3 regions of the Bacillus thuringiensis genome follow, and region 3 is predicted to be linked to each of the others. Evidence: riboswitches for the same ligand, from Rfam matches in the RefSeq annotation. Region 3 holds a riboswitch; each other region holds the start of a gene.

Region 1 (10,680 bases), on a different replicon from region 3:
GTAGAAATTTCAAAAAACACATTCACATATACCCTCTTGTCCCCCTTAGCTTGATGGGGATGTGGCGATACCCCTTCTAGGGCTTTTTACGTTTAAATAAAGAGGTATACCATATTTCTCAATGTACAATATTACTTAACATAGTAAAATAATAATTGAATTGGCGTCTAATACATATCATTAAAATTAAAGTGGTTCAAGTCGGAGGAAGGCACCTTTGGGTGTCTTTTCTTTATTATAAAAACCCTCAAGCATTCTTACACTTGAGGGCTTATCAATTGAAAGGTAGGGCTGTTTGGAGTTCTTTATATTAAGAACAAAGCGGGATTACTCCTAAACCAATTAATAGAGCTGCAGCAAACGCTGGAATTGGTACAGGAATCTCGATACCCTCTACAACTAAGAAGTATTGTCCACTTACTACTTTAAAACAAACTAATTGCATGGTTATTCCTCCCTTCTGCTAGGATTAATACATTATATTACTTAATCTAATTATTGATATAATTCAATAGTTTATTTTTAAGAAAATGTGCAATTTATTTCTATTCAGGTGAAGCGCCCTAAATCATCTTTCCCTTATTTTTAAAAGGACCTGCTCAATTAATCCATAAAAACATAAAGTAATTTGAATCCATTAAAATACATGAGTGACTCCTTATTTTTCTCCTACTATTTAAAGGAGGAATTATTATGGGCTTTGGTGGTAGTTGCGGTGGCGGCTGTGGCTTTGCAGGAGGATTTGCTTTATTAGTTGTATTATTTATTTTATTAATTATTGTTGGAGCTTCTTGCTTCTGCTAAAAACTATGGGAAAAGACACTCTTGTTTGGGTGTCTTTTCTTTTTCTCAATATAAGAGCTATAAAAATATGCTATAGTTTTAATAGAAATTCCCTTTTGTGCAATGAGATAAAAATACCCAACAAAAAACCCACCTATTTCCGTAGGTGGGCCTTATCTTTATTACACAATACCAAATTATACTCTCATTTTTTCATAAACTTTATGCAATTATACAATTTCTCCTTTTTGTGTACTGATTTCATTTTACGGATTTTATTCATTAATACATTTTGCGGTTTTAAAATCTTTATTTATATAAGTAGCTCATACATGGGTTTAAATATTTGTACCAATATTATCTAATGTTTTGGGATTTACTTTTTCTCCATCTATTGTCATCTTTATTTTTTGCTTCGAATTGGCTATTACCACCCAAGCATTCGGTAAATAGCGATCTTCATGAGACAATGTAGAAGGTGAATTTATAACCCTTCCTCCTAAATATAGAGTAGCAGAGGATCCTCCATCCATTGCCATTGCATTTATTGCTCCTTTTTCATATAGAATATCTTGACACTCTTTTAACGTAGCCCCTATACTATGCGTCTGTCTTCCGTCAATAACTAGAAACATAATTGTACCATCTTCTTTTTGTGCCATAATACTTCGCGGTGCAGAGCCCCAACCACCGTCTCCTTCTGTAATCATTTTTTCTCCATTTACAATTAACTGTGGCATAAATCCTGCCGCTGAAACGACTTGTTTATCCAAAAGTTGTTGGGTAGAATAATTTCCTGTTATCATTTGCCCAAACTTTGTTAAACCCGTAATAATTGTAGGGGTATTTCTATCCATATTCGTATCAATAGCTTCCCCATTTTCTATTACTATTCCAGTTGCAACATTTCCTCCACCCCTTCCTGTTTCATCAGCAAATCCACTTGCATTCACAGCAACAAGTGCATGATTACGTTTTGCCATTACACTAATTTTTTCTCCCCTGTTAGCGCCCTGTGTTCCTTGATGGCTAACAAGTTTAACATTGAAGGGATTGCTAATGGTAACTAACCTTCCTTCGAAAAGAAAACGACTATCTTTATTGCTTTTAATTGTTTCTACATCAATTTCTAATGGCTGATTTTTTAATTCTTCTAATCTTTTTCCTGCTATTTTTTTATAAATATGCTCATCACTGTTTGACCATTTCGGATGATTAATTCTATCTTGCAGTTTATCTAGTTCCTTTTGGGTTAGGAATGTATATTTCGCATATTGTGGATGCTGAGAAGTTAGTATACTTCCAGCGATTGTTATACGAAGCTCTCGGCCATAGCTAGTACCAAATAGTATTCCTACGCCAATAAGCATGAAAATAGAAAATAGAAGCAAGATTCTTTTGAAGATTTTTCTTAGATGTTTCATAGTTTTATCCTCCAGCATTCATTACATTCAATAAATCCATTAAAATATTATTTATCTAAAGAAAAAAGTGTTTGGTTTCCTCATGCCTGAATTCCCCATTATATTTTAGCAATCAAGGCAAAATACTTATTCCGCATTTCGCTTTTACTTCAGTGTATATTTACAAATTTAATAACGTTTTTGCAACCATGAAATAAATTACTAATCCTGTTCCGTCAACAAATGTTGTAATAAATGGACCCGAAACAACTGCAGGATCTAGTTTTAATTTTCTTAGAATCAAAGGTAAAACTGCTGCTACAAGAGAGGCCCAAATAACAATAAATAATAAAGTAATTGCTACAACTTGTGCAACTTCTGTTCCAACTCCCAACATATAAGCACGAGTGAGCCCAGCTATTCCAAGTGCAAGTCCGAGAAACATACCTATTGCAAATTCCTTTTTCATTACACGGAAAATGTCTTTAAATTTGACCTCTCCAATACCGATTGCACGAGTAATTGTTGCTACAACCTGTGTTCCTGTATTTCCACCAGTACCTACTAATAACGGAACAAAGAAAGCAAGGGCAACTACAGTTTCAATTTCATCTTCAAAATACTTTAATACTGTACCTGTATATGCCTCAGCAACAAAAAGAAGTAATAACCATGGTAGACGTTTTAGGAAAATGCTCCAAATGCTAGCTTCAAAGTAAGATTGATTCAATGGCTCACTTCCGCCTAACTTTTGAATATCTTCTGTAGCTTCTGCTTCCATAACATTCATTACGTCATCAAAAGTTATAATACCAATCATTTTATTATTTGCTGTTGTCACAGGTATTGCTGCTAAATTATAATTCAGTAGCTTTTTTACAACTTCTTGCTGGTCAACTTCAGCTTGTACTGAAATTACCTCTTGAATCATAATAGTAGATAATATCTCTTCATCTGCTGCTAGTAATAACTCATGTATGGAAACGATTCCCTCAAGATAACCATGACTATCAAGAACATAACTATAAGATATTGATTCTACATTTTCAGAATGTTCCCTAATGTACTTCAATGTCATTTTTACTGACCAATTTCCTCTAACTGCAACAAAATCACTTGTGACAAGACTTCCTGCCGTTTCAGGTTTGAAATTCATCAATTTTTTCACGTTATGTTTTGTGATTTTATCTAGATACGCCATTAATTTAGCCTGTTTTTCCGGATGAACCGCTAGCAGTAAATCTACTAATTCATCAATCGGTTGTAAATTTAGTAACTTTTTAGCTTTGTTTTCAGATAAGTGAATTAAGATATTATATTTTTCTTCTGCACTCATATATTGAAGAATTTTAGAGCTTTTTAATACAGGAATCGTATTTAGCAATATGACTTGATCTTCAATTGAAAACTCTTTTACTTCTTGTGCAATATCATACGATGGATGACGTAAAACTTTCTCTGCATCCAAGTTATTTTTGGTTATAAGTAATTCCTTTAATAATTTCTTCATGTTAACTCCTCCTCATATTGCTAAGGGAGACTCTAGAGTTTCATGAGTGGTTTTGTTTTATTTTATCTGTCTTAAATTTTTTATTAGAGCAATAATAGTTACATTGCAATCAATTCATTAGTTAGAATTACCTCCTTTTTGAATATAGACAAGATAAAAATAAATAAAATTAAACAGAAAAACCTTTACTCAAAAAGGAGTAAAGGTTTTTTCACAATACAAATAAATGAATATTAAGACAGCTCTACCAAAATCACAGAGGTGCCTTTCTATCAAATCGTATACCACTCCCTCGTTGAGTTTTAGCACTGTATAGCATAGGTTTTTATAACCAGCTACATTAAGAAGGGCCTTAATCCGACCGTTCCTGTTGACCCATTGGCGTCTCTCGACATTTTTGGGCAGCAGCGTTTCTCTATACAGGAGCCTCACCTAACAAAGTTTATTGAATTACTTCAAAATTTAAACCAGAATTTAATATTTGTCAACTGACTTTCAATTCCATTCATAAAAAATCTTTTATAGAAAATGAAATTATATTTTATTATAAATTTAAAATTCCCCTTAAAAAACATAAAATTCAAATAGATTTAATTCGAAGAAACGTTATAAAACTTATGAAACTTATTGTTTTTAATCAAATTCCAACTTTATAACAAATGATAAATAATTAGTCATTCTGTATATCAAAAGAACATTCTAAAAAAATCTTCTTTTATAATTAAAATCTTCTTTACTGTTTATCAAATTTATGTGGTTAAACTACTTAATCAAACGATACACTACAAGTCAAAAATATGTACTTATACGGAATGATTACATACATTTTCTCTTATCATTTCTCAAAGGACTATAAAGCAATAAAATAAATAAAATTAGCAATAGGGTTGCTTGACAAGCAAAAAAAATATATTTATGCTTGCTACACGAAACAAACACATAAAATTTATATTGCTGGACCTGTTAGGTGAGGCTCCTATACAAACACAGGCTATTGCCCAAAAATGTCGAAAGACGCCAATGGGTAGAACAGGAATTGTCGGATTAAGGCTCTTCTTAAGATAGCTAAGTATTGAATTTTCATTACTTTACGTTGTATAGTGCCAAAGCTCTACTAGGGGGAGAAAAGCCTTATTTAGTCATGCCATTTTGAATCCTCCTAGTATGTAACTAGGGGGATTTTTGTATAAGAAAACAGTGTGTAAGCGATAAAATCCTCCTAAACAAAAGTCATATTTAGTAATTGACGAGAACAAGATTCTATTCATTAGCAAATGTAATATTATGTTTTGTTTTAAATCAGGAGGATATTAAAATGAAAAAAATATTAAAACTCGATTATCTATTGCTCCTCCCTCTATTCATAACATGTACTTTAGGTATTATCATGATGTATAGTGCGAGCTCCATTGTCGCTGTCCAACATTACGGTTATAACAGTAGACACTTTGTTGATTCTCAATTAACAAAGCTATTTTTAGGAACAATAGGGTTAATAGTTTGTGCTATTCTCCCATATGATATATGGAAAAAACGGATAGTCTCTATTTGTATTATGGTTGGGGGGATTTTTTTATTAATTATGGTTTTATGGAAAGGAAAAGTGGTAAATAATGCTCAATCATGGATTTTTGGAATACAGCCAGCTGAATTTCTAAAATTAGGAACAATACTTGTAACAGCCCGTTTTTTTGCATTACGACAAGAACAAGCTAAAAATAGCTGGAGTGGTATCGGAAAACTTGTATTATTTTTAGCTACAATTTTTTTTCTTATCTTTAAACAACCAAATTTAGGATCAGCACTTTTAATATTAGGTATAGGTTTTAGTATATTTCTTTGCTCAGGAATAAATATAAATCTACTAATCAAAAGAACTACCATCGGTTCTGTTTTATGGTTACCTATTTTATATTTTTTGATTCAATGTAGTTTATCAGAAGTTCAAAAGACACGTATTACTACGATTTTCAATCCCTTTGTTGATGCACAAGGAAATGGATACCAGCTTGTAAATTCTTTTATTGCCATTGGCTCTGGAGGAATCACTGGACGTGGGTTTGGAAATAGTATACAAAAAACAGGCTATCTTCCGGAACCACACACTGATTTTATAATGGCAATAGTTTCTGAAGAACTAGGGTTTATTGGTGTATTTATTCTATTGGCTGGAGTTTTGACTATAGTACTTCGCGCCTTAAAAATTGCACAATTATGTGTAAATCCATTCGGTAGTTTTATAGCAATTGGTATAGGATGTATGATAGGTATGCAATCTATTGTAAATTTAGGTGGTATCACAGGACTATTCCCTCTTACAGGTACTCCATTTCCATTTGTAAGTTTTGGTGGAAGCTCTTTAATGGTCAATTTAATAGCAATGGGAATGTTAATTAATATTTCAATTTTCAATAAAATAAAATAATTAGGATATGTTTTATGTAACTGAATTCAGAGAGGTTTTATCCATCTTGCCTTAAACAAAGGATAAAATGGAGCTTTCTGTTGCAGGTAAAACATCAGCCCTCTTGATTTACTATCGTTATGGAGCTCAATCCCTTCAACCATTTGGCTTTCGGCCCGCCACCTAACTGTCTACGCTTAAAGACTAACGTTACCTTTAGCCCTTCAAGACTCGCTACGAGCGAATCGCTAGTTCTTACTCGACGGGAATCCCACCCGTTATATGATACGACCTAGGCTCGGTCGCACACCTGCCTCGTGAGTTAATATGAAAATGAAACCCAATGTCTTTCAGGCGAAAGTATAATCTTGGTTTGGAAATATACAACTGTTTGGACATAAAAAAGACCATCGAAATGATGGTCTTGCAGACTGTAGACAAATGCATAAAATAACGGATGAACCTTTCTCTGAACACTTACTTTACTTCTTTCATAAATAGTCTAACGTTTTCAGCGATTTCTTTGAATTTGGTATGGTGTAAATAATGTGATCCATCCATGGTTACTACTTTTCCATGTACCGAGTCTTTGATCTGCCCTTCATGCAGAGATATCCACCCTGCTACACCTTCATTATTCGCTTGTACAAAGAGAAGAAGTGGAAGATATTTAGGGAAGGTTAAACCTTGAGCTCCTTTAAAATTAGACGAAATATGGTCCATCTCATTCAAAGTTGTGTCATTATACATGTTTTTATTCGAAATCATTTTCATTTGCTCTACGGTTTTTTCATCAAATGCCAGTCCAGCATAGGGGTCAGCATTGATTTTCATAATCAATCTTAAGAGACCTGATTTTTTGAGATATGCAAACGTTTTTAATGGGAAATTGATATCCATACCCGGTTGTGTTGCAACACTACTATCGATTCCGACAAATGCAGTCACCTCGTTTGGATATTTGTTCACATAATCAATTCCATAAATGCCTGTAATGGAGTGGCCCATGAGCATGTATCTGTTAATATTAAGCTGCTGTAGAGCTTCATGAACTTCACTTACCATATTCTCCGTGGTTCGCTCTTTTACAGTTTCATCACTTAATCCATAACCGAAAGGCTCTACCGCAACAACTTTGTAAAATGGAGACAATTCATCGATAAGAAGCTTAAAATCAAGCCCTGGAGTAGCTGTTCCATAACCAGGCAGGAGCACGATCGTTTCCTCGCCCTCGCCTTGAATTAACACATTCATGTTTTTCCCGTCTACAGATACGTGCTGTCCGTAGGGCACTATTCGTTTTTGCTCCGAATGACTACTCATCACATTTGCGATATAAACAATACCTAAAACAAGTAAGATGACTAGAACGATTGCTCCTATGATTTTAAGTAAGATGTTTCGCACTTTCTTTATTTTCATTCCATTCAGCGTTTTCTTTTCCTCTTGTTGTGTCACTGTCATCTTCTCCTGTCCTGATCCGTTTGTTTGCCTTCCTTCATGTGGCCTGTGATGAAACCTTAACCAATGAAGATGTACGCCACATGACGACAATATGAACTGAATATGAACTGTCAAAAAAAATGCTACGACTCATATGCAAGTAAGCTTGCATATGAGTCGTAGCATAGAGAATGAATCTAACTAATCTGTTGGTGTAGTGATTGGCAAGGTGACAATGAAGGTCGTTCCTTGACCAGGTTCACTTTTCACTCGGATGTCACCTTGATGAAGCGACACGATTTGTTTAACGATAGCGAGTCCCATACCACTTCCGTCATACTTACGACTGTGGGAACGATCGGCCTTAAAAAAACGATCGAATATACGCTTCTGGTCGTCAAGGTGAATACCAATACCAGTGTCGGATATTAGGATTGTCACGTTTTTGATATCTTGTTTGATGCTTACGTTAATCACGCCGTCATCCTCGGAAAATTTGATGCTATTTCTGAGGATATTCGTCCATACCTGATTTAACAGGTCATGATCAGCGGTTACTTTAACTGTCTGTAAATCAAGCTCGAAATGTATATCACGAGCAGACCATTGTGGCTGGAGCGCCACGATTATCCGTCGGATTTGTTCATCGAGGCTGAGCGTGACGAGCCGCAGTTGCTTTGACTGCGATTCAAGCAAACTCAGCTTTAGCAGGCTATCGCTCATTTTGGACATCCTTTTCGCTTCAGCGATGATAATATCAAAATAACGGCTTCGTTCGTATTCTGAAAGGTCAACTTGCTTAAGCGCTAGAGCATAACCGGATATCGAAGTGAGCGGAGACTGAACCTCGTGCGACACGTTCGTTACGAATTCCCTGCGCATCTGCTCAAGTTGCTGCAGATCGTGCATCATTTCTTCGAAGCTGCGAGCCAAAGTACCCAGCTCACTCGTTTGCTTAATATTCAACTTGACGTTGAAATCTCCAGATGCTATCCGCTTGGTCGCTTTTGTCAGCTTTTTAATCGGTCTTACCAGGAATACAGAGGCAACTAGAATCAATAAGCTTCCTGCAATCAACGAACATGTTGCAAAGACCAATGCCCACTTTGTGACAAAAGAGGCTGAAGGAGGGGCGAGCGCTTCCAAAAATATCGCTTTCGTTCCCATTTCCGTTTTCAACGGCAACCCTAAGAGGACCGTGGCAATACCATTAGGAGTGTCCCGAACAACACCTCCATCTAATACTTTCTTTAGTTGCTCCATCGTCACAGGCGCAGGTTTGTGTTCGTGAAGTTTACCGTAAGACTTGAACTGACCCGTTGCTTCGTAAATTCGAATATAATAAGAATCGAGCTGCTTCATTTCACTTACGAACAAGTCCGCTTCATGTAACGGAAGGGTCTTGTAAACCCGGACGATGTCTTGGCCAAAGTTACGTAAGTTGATTTGAGCGTTTTCGTTCAACTTATCTTCGAATATCCAAGTTGACACAAAAAAAGAAATGATCGTGCCCCCGATAATGGAGACTAAAAATGTCAGGACAACACGTATATATAGGGATCTGATCATTCATTAACCTCAAGCCGATACCCAAGCCCGCGCACCGTTTCGATCCGAAAATCAGGTGTTGTCGCGAACCGTTCACGCAGCCGTTTAATATGTACGTCTACCGTTCGATCATCTCCGGCGTAATCGATACCCCAAATCTGATCGATCAACTGCACGCGCGTATAGACTTGTCCGGGTGTTCCAGCGAGCTTATACAACAATTCGAACTCCTTTAGCGGCAACGTAAGCGACTCCGTCCCTTTCATCACCTTATAGGTCTGTCGATCAAGGATGACGTTCCCGAAATGGATCGTCTGCGTGGAGCCAATCTTGTATCGTTTGAGTAGTGCCCTAACACGAACCGTCAACTCTAACGGATCGAATGGTTTGGTTAAATAATCGTCCGCCCCAAGTTCGAAACCTTTCACTTTCTCCCATGTTTCTCCTCTCGCAGTCAGCATAAGTAAAGGTAGATCAGGATTGGCCCTTCGGAGCTCCTTGCTTAACGTCCAACCATCCATAATCGGCATCATAATGTCAAGTACGACAAGATCGACATCCGTTGAGCTGTAGACGGCCAGTGCTTCCTTGCCGTCCGCTGCTTCAGCTGTTGCGAATCCGTCGTTGCGTAGAAATAAACAGACGAGTTCGCGAATGTTCGCATCGTCGTCAGCAACTAGTATAGTAGGCATCGGTTCCCTCTTTTCCCTGTTTTCCACCGCATCATTTCAAGTAATCATTTTACTATAAATTAACACGTATGTTGATTAACCAAAGTAATACAGTTTCTTGATTTATCGACCCGTAGAATTCAAGTGTTTCTTTCAAACTAATTTGCCACTCAATTAACAAGGCTTCACAAAGAAACAGGCGTGTGAAACCTGCAAATGACAAGCCTTTGTTTTGTCTTTTGGACTTGTGCACTAAGAAATTTTAGCAAGGCATAGGCAATTATAGCTGTGAATAACTAATTGAACAACGCATTGGATGTTGTGCCAAACAATACGGGAACGTTCAAATTCAGCTAAATACAGCGAAAAAATGATTCGATTGCCCAGCGCGATTTGTACATGGCGGCGGTTCCTTCGGACAGATAGATTGGTAGAACGTACATTCCCCAAACTACTCCAGTAATTACACCATCTGAAATAACACATCCCATAGCCACTAATTATTTTTCATCAAATGCGTAAATGGCGTATCAACTTTGATTGCACATGCGTTCCAAATCATTAATTGTTAATTTAAGTGAATTCCATCATAAATATTCATATAGGTTTAGTAATTAGTCAAAGTTATTAGGGTGTTCTGTCGTATAATTTATGTATATTACCATATAATAACCTCCTGATTTTTGTATATTATAGTTCTACATTGACACATAATATATAACTTTTTCTCATTGCTTCTTGAACTAATCTGTTCCGATAACCAAATCAAAAAATTCCTTCCGCCCATCTTGGAAGGTGACCTCAACGTTATCACTATTTTGATGGAATAAATGAATTGTAGTATTAAAATTTACATCAATAGAATTTCTTATAGACTCGTAAAGAATCTGATGTAATATAAAACAGTGTATGCTTATT
Region 2 (10,680 bases), 2.4 Mb from region 3:
TAATAAAATATTCACAAGTCATGCGTGCGATAATTTCAGAATTAGAAATATTTGCGTAGTTCCATAAAGCAGGATACCCTTTTGTTTCATCATTAAGTCGATATTCTAAGCGCATTTAATCCCTCTTCTTCCTTTTTCTTCTACTTTATCATGCCGTCTTATATAATAGAAATATAATTTAAAAAGGGGAGTGCGAAGGTGACAAAAACGAAATGGCTAGTAGGTGGTGTCGTAACATCTTTAATGACTGGCACTTTATTTGGCTGCGCACAAGATCTTCCCCCAAAACCGAATGATAATAGTTGTTCTGATTGGGATTGGGATGATGAACTTGGGGTATGGCAGTGTGATGATAGTAGTTCAGGTTATCGTGGGCATTATTTCTATGGTGGGCGATACTATCAAAATAAGTCCACCTTTAAAAATTCATCGGCGTTTAAATCGTATCAATCGTCTGCTGAATTTAAAGGTGGAATTGGAAGCGGTTCAAAGGGAGGATTTGGGGGCTAAAATATGTCGCAATACATAAGAAATCGAAAAGAGTTTTATTTGAAATATCCGAATTTTTGGTCGGATTTATATGAATGTGAGTATAGTTTGTTTCATGTTTTTTCTATAACAAATCAGACTTTGGAACAATTGCAATTAGCTACTGAACGAATGGGGAAAATATTTTTTAAGACTGCTAGACTTTTACGTAATTTAAGTGACGAACAGCTTCTTGAGCTTGGTTTTCCTCCTGCGAGCTTATCATTCATTAGAATGAAAGAATTATATCCTGAATCTGTTATTTCACGATTTGATTTCGTTATAACGGACGATAACCAAATTAAAATGCTTGAGTTTAATAGTGATACACCAACTTTTATTATGGAATGCTTTCAAATGAATGGAAAAGTTTGTGAAAACCTAGGATATGATGATCCAAACTCGGATCAAGAACGATTACTATCTTCTGGTGTTACGAAAGCCGTAATGGAAGCGACAAAGGGATTAGACAATCCAAATGTTGTTTTTACAGCACATCATGAACATATTGAGGATTGGAATACGACTAAGTATTTGAGTCAGTTATGCCATGTTGAAAATAAAGTAGTGCCAATGTCAGAACTTAGAATTACGAAAGATGCTCTAGTCGATAAAGATGGGGCGAAGATTGATGTTTTATATCGCCAAACATATCCGATAGAAGATTTAATTGAGGATCAAGATCCTGAAACAGGAGATTTGGTAGGTGTGGAACTGTTACAACTTGTAAAAGCCGGAAAGCTTTTTATAATAAATCCTTTGTCAGCATTTTTACTTCAGCCAAAATCAATTCAGTGTCTTATTTGGGGGTTAGCAGAAGAAGAGGCCTTTTATACAAATGAGGAACAACAGTGGATTAAAGAATATATGTTACCTACATATTTAGAACCAGATTTATTTTTAGGAAAAGGTTCTTTCGTTCAAAAACCTTCATTTGGGAGAGAAGGAGATACAATTACGATTCGCGATAAAGACGAAAATATTATGCTTCAAAATGCACACCAAACGTATAAAGCGTCACTGCCGATATTTCAAAAGTATATAGAACTTCCAGTCGTATCCTTGGAAACAGAAAAAGGGATGGAGAAACTGTCGTATGTGTTTGGTTCGTTTTTAATTGCTGGAAAAGCGAGTAGTATCGGTATTCGCGCGGGAGAAAAGATTACAGGAAATGAATCGTACTATTTACCGGTAGGTATAAAAAGGAGGGGGAAAAAATGATTAATTTTTTATTATATCTAGCAGTAACACTCGGACTTTTATGTATTGGTCTGTTCTTGATGGAAGTGACAACGAAAGTTAAGGAATTTAAGTTAATGGCTCAAGGGAATAAGGCGGTAAGCTATGTGCTTGGAGGACGATTACTTGGGTTAGCTATTGTTTTATATTCGACAGCAGCTAATTCAATTTCACTTCTTGATATGATTTCGTGGGGAGCAGTTGGGATTTTGGCTCAAATTATCGTCTTTTATTTAGCTGAGTGGCTTACACCACGCTTTAATATAAACAAAAGTCTCGAAGAAGATAATCAAGCAGTCGGTCTTTTTCTTATGTTTTTATCGCTTTCAATTGGGATTGTAATCGCTGGTTGTATAACTTATTAAAAACTTTACGTTTAAACGTAAAGTTTTTTATTTTATCCCGCTATTTGCCGGGCAGCCCGATTGGTGAGGGCTAATAATCAGTGGGGGATGAACAAAACCCCCACTGATTAAAGTTTCACTTTATATACGTTAGTTTGCCATACCTTTTGAAAAAATTGTAGGCTACTGTTGACATCTAATTTAAATAAGAGTAACATTTTCAATGTAATGAAAATAAGTCTCTGTTAGGTGAGGCTCCTGTATAGAGAAATGCTACTGCCCAAAAATGTCGAGAGACGCCAATGGGTCAACAGGAATGATCGAATTAAGGTTTTTCTTAACGTAGCTGGTAATGTACCTATGCTATACAGTGCTAAAACTCGGCGAGGGAGAGGTCCGTAGATTTCTAATTATATTAGAAATCGTTTATTTGTGTATGTAATGGCCACTACTCTCTTAAGGGTAGGGGTCTTTTTTGTTACCAAGCTATGAGTAATATCATAGTATAAAATATAAAATTAAACGAGGAGGTGAGGAGCATGTCAAATTCTGACTCGGTTCCGTTACCCATATACTTCAAATCAAAAATATATGATGTAGGCAGGAAACGATTTGTTCCTCCCTCTATATTTATCACAATGTAGCGTTTATAAAGCGCTAGACACTTTCACAGCAAAGTGGATAAATTGAGAAACAAAGCGTTTCTTCCTATGTTGTAAAGGAGGAGACGATAATATGTTATATGCAAACAAAACTGTGGGTAACACGTCATATAAACTAAATAAAAAATCAATAAAAGAACAAACAATGCTCCAAAAAAATAAAGATTTATTAATTGAAATTGCAACAAGAGATGTAAAATCTGTATTTGCATATTTTAAAACAACAAGAGACGGACTATCAATGAAAGAGGCGCAAAAACGTATTCAAGTATATGGCCGAAACGAACTAACTTCAAAAAGAGCAATTCTTGCAGAAGTAATGATGAAGCTTGGTGGCATGATTCCAGGTTTTTCAAAACAACGTGTGTGTGATGAATTACAACGTGAAACGATTACTGTATCTAGAGTAGAATGTTCTAGTAGTACAGGGCTAAATAGTGAACTGAAAATGATGGAGATACCAGTGCAAGAACTTGTACCTGGAGATATGATTTTTCTTTCGGCTGGAGATGCTGTGCCAGCTGATGTACGTATTATTTATGCAGATGATTTATTAGTGAATGAGTCTGTGTTAACGGGAAACGAAGCGAGTATAGAGAAGTTTGAAAGCTGCTATCACCTTGAACGTAAACGATTTATTCCATTAAAACGGATGAAAGATTATAATCCACTTGAGCTTGAAAATGTATGTTTTAAAGGTTCGCATATTGTTAGTGGAAATGCAAAGGCTGTCGTTGTTTCTACTGGGAAAAATACGTATTCAGGCATATTGCATACTTGTTGTAGTAGGATGTCTTAATGTGTTAATGGTGCTAAATATACAAAAACCATGTATAATAGACAAAGTTGAGCAAAAACGTAGAATGGTAATCTATTTATATAACCTTACGTGATAACGTGAGGTTATTATTTTTTTAATAGGAGAGGAATTATGAAAAAAGTATTATTAGTTGATGGTATGGCACTATTATTTCGTGCTTTTTACGCAACAAGTGTCTACGGACAATTTATGAAACGACAAGATGGAACCCCTACGAACGGGATTCATGGTTATATGAAACACTTGTTAACAGCTACGCAAGCGATCGAACCAACACATATCGTTACATGCTGGGATATGGGAAGTACGACATTTAGAACAGAATCGTTCTCGAATTATAAAGCAAATCGTGCAGCGCCACCAGAAGAATTAATTCCTCAATTTGATTTAGTGCAAGAAATGACTGCGAAATTATCCATTCCAGTTATCGGTATGAAAGGCTACGAAGCCGATGATTGTATCGGTACGCTTGCAAAACAATATTGCAATGAAGCTGAAGTTTATATTTTAACTGGTGATACAGATTTACTTCAACTTGTTGATAAGAACGTTACAGTTATGCTTCTGCGTAAAGGAATTGGAAATTACGAATATTACACACCGGAGAAAATCATGGAAGAAAAAGGTGTAGAGCCGTGGCAAATCGTCCATGCAAAAGCTTTCATGGGAGATACAAGTGATAATTATCCAGGTGTAAAAGGTATCGGTGAAAAAACAGCGTATAAGCTTATTCAAGAGCACGGAACAGTATCCGCTGTACTAGAAAATGTAGAATCATTAACAAAAGCGCAGCGTACGAAGATTGAAAGTGATTTAGAGAACTTAAATATTTCGTTGCAATTAGCACAAATTCACTGTGAAGTTCCAATTTCATGTTCACTAGAAGAGGGATTACACACAATGGATGAAGAAAAACTTAGATTTGTTTGTGAAGAAATGAATTGGGGAAGACCTGAAATATTAATAAATATGCTATAAATAGTTTGGAAAGAGGGATGTTGCATAAGTCGAAATTTGACTTGGTGACTCCTTCTTTTTGTTTTTGTAAACAGTATTATAGTAAATAAAATTATGTCGAACTCAATTTTAAATATATAAATGTTTTGACAAGATATAATGATAAAAGTTGATGGGAATAGTAATTTTTATAATGAAGTGAATTAATTTCAACATAGTTTTAGAGAGTCTTTCTTTCGTGTTCACAAAGTTGTCAGAAAATAAACGGAATTTTCATATGAAGTTCAAATAGAATTCACAACAATCAATTATTATAAGGACACACAGATAATTCTTTATCTTTTATATAAACCATCCCCCAAGGAGGACAATGAAAATGAGAAAAAAAGTGAGAAAATCTTTTAAACAATTATTAATTGAAAATAAACAATCACTATTAAATAATAAAGAAAATATGAAAGAAATTGAAGAGAGAATTGAGAAACGACATGTAGCATATAGTGGTGCCAGTAATTAAATAAAATAAAAAAGATAGCCTATGTAGGCTATCTTTTTTATTTTATATTGAAAAAACGCTATTCATCTCTTTAATTTATGTAAATATGCAAGATATTTTTATAGTGTTTTTCTATCAATATTACTCATTTTTCGAGGTTGAAATTGGTATATACCAATTTTTGAGATTCGCTATTCATAATATTACAAAAAATGTTACAATACACTCAAATTTATACTATAAAATCATTTTAATATGAAAAATTGGAATGAAAAGAAAGGAGAGGAATATGAATAAAGATGTCGCTTTGAAATGATTATTATCATTTCATTAGGAGTTGATGTAAAAAGATGAAGAGATACGAAGAATTGGATTCTATAAGAGGGATTTCTTCATTAATAGTAATGATCGGTCATCATTTAATGATTTTTTCAGCATTTCAAAATTACAGTTATGAAGATAATAAACCATTTGTTGTGTATCTATTAAAAGAAACGCCTGCTCGTCTTATTTTTAGTAGTGGTAACGAATCTGTTATTATCTTTTTTGTTTTGAGCGGATTTGTTTTGTATGAATCTATTCAAAAAACCTATAGTAGCTACGGGTCATACCTTTTAAAACGTATATGCAGAATATATATTCCCTATATTGTGGCAATAATTATAGCTATTATATGCCAGGCTACAATTAGTGAATATGGTATTTCTTATTTAAGTGAATGGTTTAATCGCTCATGGACGATTGAAAGTTCTCCAAGCTTAATAGCGCAACATATTTTATTGGTTGGGAAATATAATACAGATGCATATAACGGTGTGATTTGGTCACTTGTCCATGAAATGCGAATATCAATAATTTTTCCGTTAATTTTGATGATTTGTTTACGAAAAACGTTAAGGCGTTCATTACTATTATTGTTTAGTTTTAGTATATGTTCTGTCGTAATATTATTTTTGTTTCGCTCGGGCTTAACATTAACAAGCTATGCGTTAACGTTGCATTACACGGTGCTGTTTTTACTAGGAGCACTAGTTGCGAAGTATAAAAATAATTTAATAGTTTTTTATAGTAATTGTACTAAAAACACGAAAATTGCATGGTTTTTATTTGCGATTTTACTTTTTATGTATGAAGGACTGATTGGAGAAATTAAAGTGCTCAATAATTTTATATTTCGAGACTACGTAGTGGCGATAAGTGCATGTCTATTTGTTATATTAAGCTTGTCAATATCAACTTTGTCGTCCTTGCTACGTAATAAATACTTGTTATATTTGGGGAAGATTTCTTACAGTCTTTATTTATATCATATTATATCGTTATTTTCCCTTGTATACATGCTCCATGAAATATTACCGTTGCCTATTATTTTAATTTTCTCGCTTATTTTTTCGTTTATATTTGCAATGCTTTCGTATATATATGTAGAAAAATTTGCATTCAGAGTCGGAAAGTATGTAACAAAACAAGTGGATAGAAAGGAGAAAGGGTTATCTGTAAAGAGTGACTTGCAGGATGTTATTCAGAAAAGGGCGGTGAAATAATTGAAGCAAGAAATGAGTATAAAAGATTTTCAACAATTATTGAAAAGAAGATTCGTAACGATTATTTTAACGATGTGTTGTTTAACCGCTTCTTTAGTTCTTATCTCTATGTATGTTTTAAAGCCGTCATATCAATATTCAACGCAAATTCTTGTTGGGAATTTAGATGAGTTTAATAAGGAAAATTCAACAAATAAAACACAAGAAAATAAGCAACTAGTAACATCGTATGTCGATATTTTAAAAAGCCCATTAATTATTTCAACAGTCAAAAAAACTTTGAAATTAGAGCAATCAAGTTATGAATTAGCACAAAAAATCTCGGTGGTGAATACGGACAACTCACAAATTGTAACTGTTACAGTAAAAGATTCCAATCCGAAAGTCGTGAAAGACATTGTAAAGACATTGGCAGAGCAATCACAAAAAAGCTTTCAACAGTACACAAATGTACAAGGAGTGAAAGTATTGACTGATCCTGAGTTACAGGAACAGGCTGAAAAATTGTTTCCGAAATTTCAACTGATTATTCCTATTTCTTTAATTGTTAGTTTTTTTGTTGGGATAGGTTTAGCTGTATTTCGAGATTATTTTGATGAACGTATATACGTGGAACAGGATTTAGAGAAAATAACAACAGTCTCTGTTATTGGTCACATAAATATGAAACCGAATAGAAAAAAGAAACCTACAGAGTTTGATAAACAATCATCTATATATCGAGGTGAACATGTCGATGTTTAGGACAAAGAAACAGCTGCCATTCGATTTGCATGATGATCTGATGAAAGAGCAGTTTTATACGGTGTATCACGAGTTGAAAAAATCTGGAAAACAACTGTTCACAGTTAGTTCAACGAAGGACAGAGGGGTTGTTGCCTCGCTTATAGTAAATATGGGTCTAGTGTTTGCGGAAATGAAGAAAAAGGTATTACTTATTGATGTGAATTTTTCTGACCCTAAACTACATGTATTATTACAAAGTGATCACATGATAACAGTAAATGATATCATAAGCTCTTCCCCCTGTAATTATGAATCTTTTTCTAGTAATTTGTCTAAATACTTATATTGTATTCCTGCAAAAAAAACAGTACACACAGGGACGCCCTTAGTTGCTATGGATGAATTTGATAATGCGATTGCTAAGTGGAAAGAAGATTTTGATTACATTTTCTTTTATTCTTCTGAAGTATTTGAGCTTCCTGCTACGCACATTATTGCAGGGAAATGCGATGGAGTGGTCTTAGCAGTTAAAAAGCGAAAAGATTCACTACGTACAGTGCAAAAAGTAATAGCTGATATAAATAGGAAAGAATGTGAATTAATAGGTATAATTTTATATTCTTGAATGTGGGGGTAACGATCCATGATTCGTGAAACAAATCAAGCCAAGTTGTATACGATTCCGGCTCAAGAGAAGCCTAGCATATTGAATCGAAGTGTAAAACGCTTGTTTGATATTATATTTTCACTCATATTGTTACTATTAACGATACCAATTATGTTGTTCTTTTGTATTATGATTACTTTAGAAACATCAGGGGCTCCAATTTACTTTCAAGAACGTTTAGGTATAAACGGGAAGAAGTTTAATGTATTTAAATTAAGGTCGATGGTAAAGGATGCTGAGATAAATGGCCCACAATGGGCAAAAGAACATGATCCAAGAATTACAAAAGTTGGATTGTTTATAAGGAAAACGAGAATTGATGAATTACCGCAACTTTTAAATATTTTAAGAGGAGATATGTCTTTTGTAGGCCCTAGACCAGAAAGAGAGTTTTTTTATAATGAATTTGATACGTATATTCCAGAATTTAAGGATCGTTTAATGGTAAAACCAGGATTAACAGGATGGGCACAAATAAATGGAGGATATAATCTTGATCCAAAGGAAAAGTTGAGGCTGGATATGGAGTATATTGAAATGAAAACGATTCGGATGGACATCCGTATTTTATGTAAGACCGTTTTAATTGTATTGAACGGTAATGGTGCAAGATAAATTTATATGCAAACAAACAACATATGTAAGTAGGTTACTTGCAAAGGAGAACTGGTATGGGTAGATCTATTCTAAATAATATTATCCATCTATTTTATAGTACGATTTTAGCTAACCTTCTTCAGGCTGTCAGTTTAATTATTTTAGCAAACTTTTTTAACGCACAACATTATGGGATGTTTAGTGTTGCCATAGCAGTGACGTTTGTTATGTTATTTTTTACAGACTTAGGACTTAGTAATACGTTTCTTCGAGAAGGGGCAAAGGATGGGGCAGATTTAGAGAAGATTTTATCATCGTATATAAAAATAAGGATGATTTTACTTATTTTTATTTCTATCATCGGTTATATTGCTATTCATTATATGTATGCGGATAAAAATTTAATTTATATGATGATAAACGTAATGTTTTTCATGTTAATAGGATTAACTTGGCAAAACATAGGGATTGTCTATTTTCAACTGACGGAACGTATGAAGTATATAGCGCTCATAAAAGTTGTATCAGCATCAGTTGTCATTATAATTACATGTTTTTGTATTTTCGGAGAGTTACCGGTGTATGTAACGGCTCGCTTATATGCTTTTGGGTATATGATGGGTGGTTTATTCAGTATATATACCATGAGAAGAAAGACGAAAATGAATATGAATATGAAAGTCGTAATTCATAAAGCGTTATTTTGGCAATTAACTCCCTTTATTATTAGCGGTTTTTTAATAATGAGTACGCCACAATTAGCGCCTATCTTGCTTAACTATACATTACCATTAAGTATGGTAGGTGTTTTTGCAGTGGCGTACCGGATGCCGGCAGCTTTATATCAAGTACCAGGGGTGATTGCAGGTGCATTTTTTCCAGTGCTCTTTAAGCATTATAACCAGAATAATATAGAAGAGCATACGAAATTAAATTTACTTCAAATTAAATCAATGGCGATTGTAGGAATATCTATGACGATCGGTTTATATCATTTAGCACCATACTTTATTTCTATATTTTTTCATGAAGAATGGAGCAATGCAGTAGAACCACTCCAAATATTATCATTTCTTATTGTGCTACAAAGTTTAAATATTGCCATTGCTGACGGTTTAACGACGAGTGGATGTCAAAATAAGAGGACTGTTGTGCAGTGTGTAGCATTGGTGATAGGTGGGGTTATGCTTTATAGCTTTAGTAGTATTGGTGGAGTGATAGGAGCGGCATATGCTATGGTTTTATTTGAAATCGTCGCTTTAGTGGGATACATAGCGGTAAGTGTAGTGAAGAAAAAAATTGTATTCCAAATTGTAATACCGTATACAATTTATTTTGGTGTAACCTTTATTGGAGTGCAATATATATTGCATACATATCATTTAATTGCGCTTGTTCTTAATATACTAATCGTAGTAGCTGCCATATTCCTATATGATTATGAGCTGAAAAAACTTCTTCTTTCTTTTATAAGAAAAATACGCAAAAAGGATTATATTACGAAACAGGGGATATAGCCTATGGAAAATAATATGAAAGTATCGATGGGATGGATTATTCTTCTAATATTATTTGTTATGTTAAGTAAATACAATTTATATATTGGATTTTCATTGAAGATATATATGATTTTTTTAGTCATATATTTTTGTTTAACAATTAAAAACTTTCATATTCAAAAGTTATATTTTCATGAAGTTGTATTTTTACTGTTTTATTTCATTTATTGTTTAAGTGGAATTCTTTCTATGTATTTAAATGCTAGTATTCGTATGATTTTTGGCGTGCTACTCGTTTTAGGATGCTATTTTATAATGAGGAATTTATTGGGGAATACTGAAATAGTGGTACTTGAATCATCTATTGCTTATGTAGGAGTAGTATTTAATGTTGTAAGTCTAATACTCTATATAATCGGTTTACAATACTTTAGTTTATACGGTGGAGAAGAGAGAGAAATTTTTGCTGGGTTATTAGTGGATAGAGGATATCCACGGTTAATTGGATTGCTAGATGATCCTAACATTTTTATTTTCTATAATACAATATTTTTTATGTACTATATGACGAATTTACAAAATATCACTAACATCCTAGGGT
Region 3 (10,680 bases):
GAGAGTAAGGACAAAATTCGGGAAGGGGTTGCAAAATATAACAGGAAATTTGAGTGTGTGTAGAGAATATAGTAAAAGGGTATATTGTTAATTTTTAGTTGGGCAAGCTGAAGAATGGAGATACGATGATGAAAATATACGAAACAGATCGTTTATATTTAAGGGAAATTGATGAGTCGTATGCTGAAACAGTTCTTCAATATTACGACAGAAATCGTGAGTTTTTAAAAGCTTGGGAAGAGTATAGACCGGATGATTTTTTTACGCTAGATTATCAAAAGAAAAAGTTGCAAAAGGATAGAAAAGAGTTCGAAGAAGGGAAAATCATCAGACTATGGATTTTTAAAAAAGGTGATGATACGAAAATAATTGGGTGCATTTCATTTAATTTAATCGTTCGTGGCATTTATCAATCTTGTGTACTCGGTTATAAATTAGATAAAGCAGAGTTAAACAAAGGGTATACGACAGAAGCGCTTAGAAAAGCAATTCAAGTTGCTTTTGAGGGATTTCAGTTACATCGTATAGAAGCTCCGATTATGCCTCGTAATTTAGCATCTATACAAGTAGTGACGAAGATAGGCTTTCAATATGAAGGCGTGTCTAGGAAGATGTTAATGGTAAATGGCGTGTGGGAGGATCATATGCGCTGGGTATTGTTAAATGAGTAATAGAAAGCAGATGGTTATCTAGACATGTAAACCATCTGTTTTTTGTCTTGTATTTCGAAACTTTTGCGAAATTCTGTTATAATTAATAGTGTTACATACATAATGGTAGTGCAGGAGGCGCAGTCTTATGATTAATCAAGAACGTTTAGTAAATGAATTTATGGAATTAGTACAAGTAGATTCTGAAACGAAATTTGAAGCAGAAATCTGCAAAGTATTAACGAAGAAATTTACAGATTTAGGTGTAGAAGTATTTGAAGATGACACAATGGCTGTAACTGGTCATGGTGCAGGTAACTTAATTTGTACTTTACCAGCAACAAAAGATGGTGTTGATACAATTTACTTTACTTCTCATATGGATACAGTAGTTCCTGGTAATGGAATTAAGCCTTCTATTAAAGATGGATATATCGTATCAGATGGTACAACAATTTTAGGTGCGGATGATAAAGCTGGATTAGCATCAATGTTCGAAGCAATCCGTGTTTTAAAAGAGAAAAATATCCCTCACGGTAAAATTGAATTTATTATTACAGTCGGAGAAGAATCAGGTCTTGTTGGTGCAAAAGCTTTAGATCGTGAGCGTATTACAGCGAAGTATGGCTACGCATTAGATAGCGATGGAAAAGTTGGTGAAATCGTTGTTGCAGCTCCAACACAAGCGAAAGTGAACGCAATTATTCGCGGGAAAACAGCTCACGCTGGTGTAGCACCGGAGAAAGGTGTATCTGCAATTACTATTGCAGCGAAAGCAATTGCGAAGATGCCACTTGGTCGCATTGACTCTGAAACGACTGCAAACATTGGACGTTTTGAAGGTGGTACACAAACGAATATCGTTTGCGATCATGTACAAATCTTTGCAGAAGCTCGTTCTTTAATCAATGAGAAAATGGAAGCACAAGTTGCGAAAATGAAAGAAGCATTTGAAACAACTGCAAAAGAAATGGGTGGTCATGCAGACGTTGAAGTAAACGTTATGTACCCAGGATTTAAATTTGCAGATGGCGATCACGTTGTAGAAGTTGCGAAACGTGCAGCTGAAAAAATTGGTCGTACACCTTCTCTTCACCAAAGTGGTGGCGGAAGTGATGCAAACGTAATTGCAGGACACGGTATCCCAACAGTTAACTTGGCAGTTGGTTATGAAGAAATTCATACAACAAACGAGAAGATTCCTGTTGAAGAGTTAGCAAAAACAGCAGAATTAGTTGTTGCAATTATTGAAGAAGTAGCGAAGTAATAGAATAGAAAAAGCGTGTAAATCAATTGTGATTTACACGCTTTTTATTTTGATTCGATTATTTTTACAAGGCGTATAAGCCAATACAAGAAAAATCATGGCAGTATATAATATTAGACGAGAGAAAAATCCAAACGTATTCATGTTGAAAATTGGAAGGAGTAAATAATTAATTATGATGATTAATATAACTACAAGGAACATATAGTTAATTTCATCATAATCAGCCTCTTTCACATGTGTATCCTCTTTATATGGATTATAAAAAAGAACAAGTAATTATTATAACTATTGTGCAAAATTTGATATAATGAAAGAACGAATGTTCTGATTAGGGGGGTGAGTACTATGCGAGAAATGTATCCGAAAAATGGTCGTGTAATTTTGCATGTAGATATGAATTGCTTTTTCGCATCTGTTGAAATTGCTCATGATCCATCATTACAAGGAAAGCCATTAGCGGTTGCTGGAAATGAAAAAGAGAGAAAAGGAATTATTATAACATGTAGTTATGAGGCGAGAGAATACGGAATACGTACGACGATGCCCCTTTGGGAAGCGAAAAGGTTATGCCCGCAATTAGTTGTAAGGCGTCCTAATTTCACATTATATCGCGAAGCTTCATTTCAAATGTTTCAAGTCCTTTCTCGTTTTACAGAAAAGATACAACCAGTCTCAATAGATGAAGGATATTTAGATATTACAGATTGCTACGCACTTGGTTCGCCTCTTGAAATAGCAAAGATGATTCAACAGGCACTATTAACAGAGTTGCAGCTTCCGTGTAGTATCGGAATTGCTCCAAATCTATTTCTAGCAAAGACCGCTTCAGATATGAAAAAACCACTTGGTATTACCGTGCTTCGAAAACGCGATATTCCAGAACTGATTTGGCCACGTCCAGTTAGAGCAATGCATGGAATTGGTGAGAAAACAGCTGAAAAATTAAATGATATTCATATACAGACAATTGAACAGTTGGCAAAGGGAGACGAGCATATCATTCGCTCTAAAATTGGCAAGCACGGTGTTGATTTGCAAAGGCGTGCAAAAGGTATGGATGATAGGGAAGTGGATCCGAGTCAAATGGGACAGCATAAAAGCGTCGGTAACTCGATGACTTTTTCAAAGGATATGGATGAAGAGAAAGAATTACTTGATATGTTAGAACGTTTATCAAAGTCAGTGAGTAAAAGGTTACAAAAGCGAACCCTTGTCAGCTATAATATTCAAATTATGATTAAATACCATGATAGGCGAACAGTAACACGGAGTAAGCAATTGAAAAATGCGATTTGGGAAGAACGCGATATTTTTCAAGCAGCATCCCGTTTATGGAAGCAACATTGGGATGGTGATTCCGTGCGTTTACTAGGTGTTACAGCTACTGAAATAGAGTGGAAGACAGAATCGGTGAAACAATTAGATTTGTTTTCATTTGAAGAGGATGCAAAAAAAGAACCGCTACTTGCTGTCATTGATCAAATTAATGATAAGTATGGAACCCCGCTTTTACAACGAGGTAGTCAACTACTACGTAAGCAAGAGAAGTCGTTTCAACAAAAGTTAGAAAATAAGTTTATGTAGAAGGTGTTATGAAGTAGTAAATATCATGACACCTTTCCTATTTAACTCGCTTCTAAATCTAAAGAAGTCTTCCATCCAGCTCCAGTAACGCCAGATTCTAATAGCATTCTACTTACTATTTTTTCAATTAAGATAGCTGCATTTGTCTTGCAATGTAATGTAGCCTGTATACAAACTTTTTGATTAGAATCTACATCTTCACTATACAACTCTTTTAAACTGAGCCCTTCTGTACTTACCATATGCATAAGTAAAAAACGAATATGTGCTTCATTTTCTTCTGAACAAGTAAGGGAAAGTAAGTAGTTCGTTTGTTCAGGTGATTCTTCTTTTGATTTTTTATTCATAAAAAGAGCAATTGGGCGAAGAAGTATATTTGCTAGTAACACGCCGGCTGCACCTAATATAGCTGCAACGAGGAAACCGGCGCCTGTAAGAGTACCGACAGCAGCTGCACACCATAAAGTAGCTGCCGTATTTAGCCCTCTAATACTAAAACCATCGCGGATAATAACGCCACCCCCTAAAAAACCAATACCACTAACAACTTGAGCAGCAATGCGGGATGGGCTAGCATCATGATCAAGCATGACGGATAATAAAACAAATATACAGGCACCAAGTGATACGAGAGCATTTGTCCGCAGCCCGGCCATTCGGTGTCTCCATTGCCTTTCCATTCCGATGCAAGCACCTACAATAATTGCGATAACTAATCTGAATACAATGTCGTACCATACCATCATGGTCACCTCCATATATAAGTATCTGTTATGTTTTTTAGAATGAGCGGGGGATACCCACTCATTCTTATTTTTACAACCAGCTATGAAACTTTTTAATATAAAGCTTTTTCAGGAATTGTGTTAAGACAGCGTAGCCTAATAGTATTCCTACTAACCAAGGGAAGTAGCTAAGTGGCAATGCTTGTAAACCAACGGCTGCACCAAGTGGTGAGAATGGAATATAAATCCCGATTGCCATAATAAGAGCAGTTAATAAAACGACTGGTGTTGATGCAGTGCTTTGAATAAATGGAATCTTCTGTGTTCTTATCATGTGAACAATTAAAGTTTGTGTTAACAATCCAACGACAAACCAACCGGACTGGAATAATGATTGTTCGCTCGGTGTATTTGCGCCAAATACATTCCACATGACTACGTATGTGATAATATCAAATATAGAACTAATTGGGCCGATACAAATAATGAAGTTTCGTAAGTTTGCAGTATCCCATTTTCGTGGCTTTTCTAGAAACTCTTTATCCATTTTGTCCCATGGAATAGAAAGTTGTGAAATATCATAAAGTAAGTTTTGAATTAAAAGATGAATGGCAAGCATCGGTAAAAAGGGAATGAAAGCACTTGCTACTAACACGCTAAACACATTACCGAAGTTAGAGCTAGCTGTCATCTTAATATATTTTAAAATATTTCCGAATGTAGTACGCCCTTCTAAAATCCCGGCTTCTAATATAGTTAAACTTTTTTCGAGTAGAATAATATCGGAAGCTTCTTTTGCAATATCAGTAGCAGTATCAACGGATATTCCGACATCAGCTTCACGTAATGCTACAGCATCGTTAATGCCATCTCCCATATAACCTACAGTGTGTCCATTTCCTTGTAGTGCGCGTATAATGCGAGATTTTTGCATTGGATTTAGCTTCGCAAATACAGTCGTTTCTTCAGCAAGTTTTGCTAATGCTTTATCTGGTAAAGAATCAATCTCGTAACCGAGGATGGGTTCGCCGATATTTAATCCAACTTCTTTACAAACCTTTCTTGTAACAATTTCGTTATCGCCAGTTAAAATTTTCACTTGTACACCATGCTTTTGTAATGCTTGAATTGCAGCTGCTGCAGATGGTTTCGGTGGATCTAAAAAGCCGATATATCCAGCGAGAATCATATCAGTTTCGTCTTTTACTGCGTACTCTTTATCATTTATTTTTCTATCTTTTTTATAAGCCACAGCAATAACCCGCATACCTTCACTATTCAATGTCTCGCTTAGTTTTTTGACATTTGAGCGTGTTTCCTCAGTGAGTGTAACTATTTTTTTATCCACTTCAGTGTAGTTACAAATTGATAAAATTTCTTCTACGGCACCTTTACAAACCATTGTATGTTCACCTGAACTATCCTTTACGATGACTGACATACGCCGGCGGGCGAAATCGAATGGAATTTCATCTAGCTTTTGAAAAGCTGATGGATCAAATGTATTGTTTTCCTCTGTATGCTTAATAACAGCTTTATCTATTAAGTTTTTCAATCCAGTTTGATAGAAACTATTTAAATAGGCAAATTGCAAGACGCGATTACATTCATTTCCACTAGGATCTAAGTGACGAACAAGGACAACTTTATCTTCTGTTAAAGTTCCGGTTTTATCTGTACAAAGAATGTTCATAGCACCTAAGTTTTGAATAGAATTTAGTTGTTTTACAATTACTTTTTGTTTAGACATGTTAACGGCACCTTTAGCTAAATTAGCAGTTACAATCATTGGTAACATTTCTGGTGTAAGACCAACAGCAACTGCAATAGCGAAGAAGAAAGCTTCTTGCCAATCTCCTTTTGTGAATCCATTAATGAGAAGGACAATAGGCGCCATAATAAGCATGAATGTAATTAAGAGCCAGCTTACTTTGTTTACACCTTTATCAAAGCTTGTTTCTACACGCTTTCCGATTACCTTATTTGCTAAAGAGCCGAAATACGTATCGGTACTTGTTGAGATGACAACAGCTTTTGCGCTACCACTTACAATATTTGTTCCCATGAAACAAAGGTTTTCCATATCGAGTGGATTGTAATTTTTTTTCATGTTTTTCGGTAAGATATGCTTATTTTCTGTATGGTAGCAGTGTTCGTATTTTTCTACAGGAAGTGCTTCCCCTGTTAAAGAAGATTGATTAACAAATAAATCTTTAGCGGATACAATACGCACATCAGCTGGAACGATATCACCTGCTGAAAGGGAAATAATATCGCCAGGTACAAGTTCCTCAATTGGAATTTCTGTTGTGTAATTTCGATTTAAATTCGTTACATTTTTTATTTCATGTACAAATCCATTTATTCTAAATACACTCGCAGTTGTTCGAACCATAGCTTTTAACTTATCGGCAGCTTTTTGAGAACGAAATTCTTGGGAAAACCGAATCGTTGCACTAAGTAGTACCATTGCAGATACGACAATTGTTCCTTGTATGTCATCTGTGAAAAAGGAGAGTGCTCCAAGAGCTAATAAAACGAAAATAAATGGATTTTTAAATGCCGACAGAAATTGAATGTACCACGGCGCCATTTTATTATGAGCTATTTCGTTCGGACCATATAAAGAAAGTCTACGAGACGCTTCTTGTTTAGATAATCCATCTTGTGTTGTTTCTAAAAGTTTTAATGCAGAGCTTACATCTTGTGTTGCAACCTCCACTAACAATTCGTTATTTGTTTTCATGCTATCTTGCTCATAAGCATGCTTTGTTTCTTGTCTTTGTAAATTAAACATTGGTAGTTCCTCCTCTGTCATGAAGGAGGAAACAATCTGTTACCTAACTATTTGAAATGGTGAGGAACAGTTTCTTTCCTACCTACATGATGAAATATGAATGTAAAACGTATGGGTATCTGGGCCGAATCATCAATTGCCAACTGTTCCTCACCTCCGTACAATTTAGTAGTTTCTGAATATGCTATGTTTGTTTCATAGTAAGGTGCATAGATACGTAAAAAGACCTTTACTCAAAACGAGTAAAGGTCTGAATTCGCAGTTAAAAGAGTCCACAACAAAGACTGTTAGTAGACATAAATAAAAACAGTTTTTGTGTGTGACAAAATATATGCACCTCTCCCTCGTTGAGTTTTAGCACTGTATAGCATAGGTACTGAAACCAGCTACGTTAAGAAAGGCCTTCATTCCGACCTTTCCTGTTGACCCATTGGCGTCTCTCGACATTTTTGGGCAGCAGCGTTTCTCTATACAGGAGCCTCACCTAACAGAGACCATATTCAATTACATGTTGAATGTTAGCACTGTAAAATCGTAGTGTCAATATCTTTTTTATCTGTGTTTTTAAAATATTAAATGGATTTATAATAGATATATGGGATGAAATGCATGATATTAATTATAAATAATGTGGAAAATAAATATTTTTATAAGAGGGGAATTTGTAATGGTACCACAAAATTTTATTATAAATATTGAGAATCAAAAGTGGTTGTTTAATGAGCAGGAAGATTTATGTTCTCATGGAGAAATATATTTAAATGTGGCTGGAACGATTATTACGCAGACAGGTATGGATGAGGAATGGGGAATAAGTGAATCAGCTTTAGCTCTGTTACGAACTTTAGATAAAGAATATATTTGTGATATTGAAAATGAAGAGGGGCTTATTTTGCACGGATGTGGCACTATGCTCATGTTAGGATGCCCAATTTCAATTCATTGGACTATAAACCATATAGGTGAAAATGTGGTTTTAAAGGATTTTGTCAAAGTTATTTCTACTGATCAAGAGGCTATATACTATGAAGGGCTTCATATAGAAGTAAATGAAAATGAATATAGAAAACAAATTGTTTCTTTTGCGCTACAAGCAAAAGAATTATTCAATAAATCAAGTGAAAAGGTAATTTTAGATGAGTTTGATCAAAGTATGTATACAGACTTTTGGACGGAATATAATCATTTGCTAAATAAGTATAAATAAAAAAAGCACTGTAACCAGTGCTTTTTTATTATAGATTACGAGATTGTAGGGTTTTCAAAAATAACAATCTCTGAACTGTTTGTAGTTGAAACGCGTTGGGCGTAATATGTTAAAGCTGAAGAAATATATGCTGGTAACGTATCATTTGTATGTGATGTTGTATATTCATGGATTAATTCCTTTAAAGTTGTCCATTCTAATTGTGCTGGGTGATCAGACACGAAAGAACTTACCCAGCGATCAAATGAAGATGAAAAATCAGTTTGTAAACGAAATACTTCTTTCATAATAAAACGCTCCCTTAAAATGTAGTATAATCATTTTAACACAAAACACGAACGATTGCTAAATTTTTTAAGTATAACGTTCGTGTTATATAGTTGTCTAGATGATTGGTTATGTAAATTCAATTTGCCATTTGAAATAACATTCCGTAAGATGAGAGATAGAGTATATTTAGAGCTGGAGGAAAGAAAGTGGAATTTGTATTTTTAGGAACTGGTGCAGGTGTTCCTTCAAAAGGAAGGAACGTTTCAGCAATTGCTTTACAATTGTTAGAAGAACGAGGACAAACTTGGTTATTTGATTGTGGCGAGGCCACGCAACATCAAATATTACATACATCTGTACGTCCGCGCCGCATTGAAAAAATATTTATTACGCATTTACATGGCGATCATATTTTTGGATTGCCTGGTTTATTAGGTAGCCGTTCATTTCAAGGAGGAACTACGCCTTTAACGGTGTATGGACCGAAAGGAATTAAACAATTTATTGAAGTGGCATTATCGGTAAGTACGACACATGTGAAATATCCACTTGAAGTTGTGGAGATAACAGAAGAAGGTACCGTATTTGAAGATAATGAATTTTATGTAGAAACGAAAAGATTGTCACACGGTATAGAATGTTTTGGATATCGTATTGTAGAGAAAGATATACAAGGTGCTCTTTTAGTTGATAAGTTGCTTGAGATGGGTGTGAAACCAGGTCCAATCTTTAAACGTTTAAAGGATGGAGAAGTAGTTGAATTAGAGGATGGCACGATATTAAATGGAAATGAGTTTATCGGCCCACCTCAAAAAGGAAGAATTATTACTATCTTAGGTGATACGCGATATTGCGAAGCGAGTAGGGAGCTTGCGCAAGATGCAGATGTACTTGTCCATGAAGCGACTTTCGCAGCAGAAGATGAGCAACAAGCGCATGATTATTTTCATTCCACATCTAAGCAAGCTGCGAGCATTGCACTTCAGGCAAATGCGAAGCGATTAATCTTAACTCACATTAGTTCTCGCTATCAAGGAGATACATATAAGGAATTATTGAAAGAGGCAAGAGAGTTGTTTTCTAATACAGAAATAGCGACAGATTTGAAATCATTCCCAGTAGAAAAATAATAATTTTGTAAAAAATGGTAACGATAGGTTACCATTTTTTTATGTCTAAAAAAATTTAAAAATAAAACTGTTATTATTTTATATTTATACTTGGATGATACAGAAAATTAGAATGGTTTGAATATATACGATAAAAATACGAAATAATGATTATTTAGAAAAACTGTTATATAAGTCAGATGACATACAAGTGATACAAATAGCAGGAATGGACTTTTATTCAGAACTTTTAAAATTCAACAAAAGTAAGCGTTTTATAAAAAACAAGCTATAATGAGGGCAGATTATAATTTATGATAAGTCACATGCTTTTTAGTTATTATCGTAACAAGTGAAGTTGACTAAACCATGAGAGAGTAACATGAGAATTATAATAGGAAAGATATCGCTTGTTTATGCTATCCTTGCAATGGCTTCTGTGTTAAACTTTGGATTGCTACCAGACTTTATTGTGGATTATCTTATATCATTTTTTAATGAAAATAATGCTAAGATTCTTATGTATTATTATAACTGGTATTATTTCAGGTTATATTGGATTACTGTTATTTGAAAATTATCCAATTCATACAGCAGAACAAATTCGTGGTACAACTGGAAAAGCGACAGATGTAGCAGGTTAATAGAATAGTAGAATAAATTTTTGCATAGAGGTTTAGGGGGAGTTATGATGAAGTATCGCTCAGTATTTGATATTATCGGTCCAGTTATGATTGGACCATCAAGTTCACATACAGCAGGCGCGGCAAGAATGGGGCAAGTTGCTCGCCAGCTGTTTCGTCATGAACCAGAAAGAGTAAGCATTTCGTTATATGGATCATTTGCAAAGACGTATCGAGGGCATGGTACGGATGTAGCACTAATCGGTGGAATATTAGGATTTGAAACAGATGACTTACGTATTCCAGAGGCGCTAGAAATAGCAAAAGAGCGCGGAATTGAAGTGGAATTCATTGAAGAAGATGCCAATGCACCTCACCCAAATACAGCGAAAATTCGTTTGTATAAAGGTGAAGAAGAAATTGAAGTGGTTGCTTGCTCAATTGG

The links. Region 3 has a riboswitch for magnesium ahead of mgtA (magnesium-translocating P-type ATPase). Riboswitches for the same ligand answer to the same signal wherever they lie in the genome.
Positions count from the first base shown of each region.
Region 1: linked by a shared signal. The riboswitch ahead of mgtE (magnesium transporter) and the one ahead of mgtA (magnesium-translocating P-type ATPase) in region 3 are both predicted to bind magnesium.
Region 2: linked by a shared signal. The riboswitch ahead of AC241_RS08310 (P-type ATPase actuator domain-containing protein) and the one ahead of mgtA (magnesium-translocating P-type ATPase) in region 3 are both predicted to bind magnesium.

Region 1 covers NZ_CP012100.1:176,175-186,854, forward strand. Annotated here, with positions in the region: gene AC241_RS35755 (hypothetical protein) at 311-445, opposite strand; gene AC241_RS33590 (YjcZ family sporulation protein) at 694-804, shown strand; gene AC241_RS28015 (phosphodiester glycosidase family protein) at 1,122-2,207, opposite strand; gene mgtE (magnesium transporter) at 2,368-3,696, opposite strand; M-box (ykoK) riboswitch at 3,978-4,143, opposite strand; M-box (ykoK) riboswitch at 4,649-4,825, shown strand; gene AC241_RS28025 (FtsW/RodA/SpoVE family cell cycle protein) at 5,012-6,121, shown strand; gene AC241_RS28030 (alpha/beta hydrolase) at 6,578-7,558, opposite strand; gene AC241_RS28035 (sensor histidine kinase) at 7,745-9,112, opposite strand; gene AC241_RS28040 (response regulator transcription factor) at 9,109-9,783, opposite strand; partial or broken gene AC241_RS35315 (GNAT family N-acetyltransferase) at 10,173-10,427, opposite strand.
Region 2 covers NZ_CP012099.1:1,565,545-1,576,224, forward strand. Annotated here, with positions in the region: gene AC241_RS08290 (hypothetical protein) at 1-115, opposite strand, end outside; gene AC241_RS08295 (hypothetical protein) at 199-510, shown strand; gene AC241_RS08300 (glutathionylspermidine synthase family protein) at 514-1,749, shown strand; gene AC241_RS08305 (DUF350 domain-containing protein) at 1,746-2,132, shown strand; M-box (ykoK) riboswitch at 2,346-2,511, shown strand; gene AC241_RS08310 (P-type ATPase actuator domain-containing protein) at 2,847-3,572, shown strand; gene AC241_RS08315 (5'-3' exonuclease) at 3,705-4,571, shown strand; gene AC241_RS08320 (FbpB family small basic protein) at 4,927-5,067, shown strand; gene AC241_RS08325 (acyltransferase family protein) at 5,397-6,590, shown strand; gene AC241_RS08330 (YveK family protein) at 6,591-7,334, shown strand; gene AC241_RS08335 (CpsD/CapB family tyrosine-protein kinase) at 7,321-7,941, shown strand; gene AC241_RS08340 (sugar transferase) at 7,960-8,598, shown strand; gene AC241_RS08345 (oligosaccharide flippase family protein) at 8,655-10,097, shown strand; gene AC241_RS08350 (O-antigen ligase family protein) at 10,101-10,680, shown strand, end outside.
Region 3 covers NZ_CP012099.1:3,995,529-4,006,208, reverse strand. Annotated here, with positions in the region: gene AC241_RS20530 (GNAT family N-acetyltransferase) at 126-671, shown strand; gene AC241_RS20525 (tripeptidase T) at 799-1,917, shown strand; gene AC241_RS20515 (DNA polymerase IV) at 2,266-3,504, shown strand; gene AC241_RS20510 (MgtC/SapB family protein) at 3,546-4,247, opposite strand; gene mgtA (magnesium-translocating P-type ATPase) at 4,321-7,026, opposite strand; M-box (ykoK) riboswitch at 7,358-7,525, opposite strand; gene AC241_RS20500 (hypothetical protein) at 7,694-8,233, shown strand; gene AC241_RS20495 (DUF3932 family protein) at 8,269-8,520, opposite strand; gene rnz (ribonuclease Z) at 8,710-9,633, shown strand; gene AC241_RS34860 (hypothetical protein) at 10,119-10,256, shown strand; gene sdaAB (L-serine ammonia-lyase, iron-sulfur-dependent subunit beta) at 10,304-10,680, shown strand, end outside.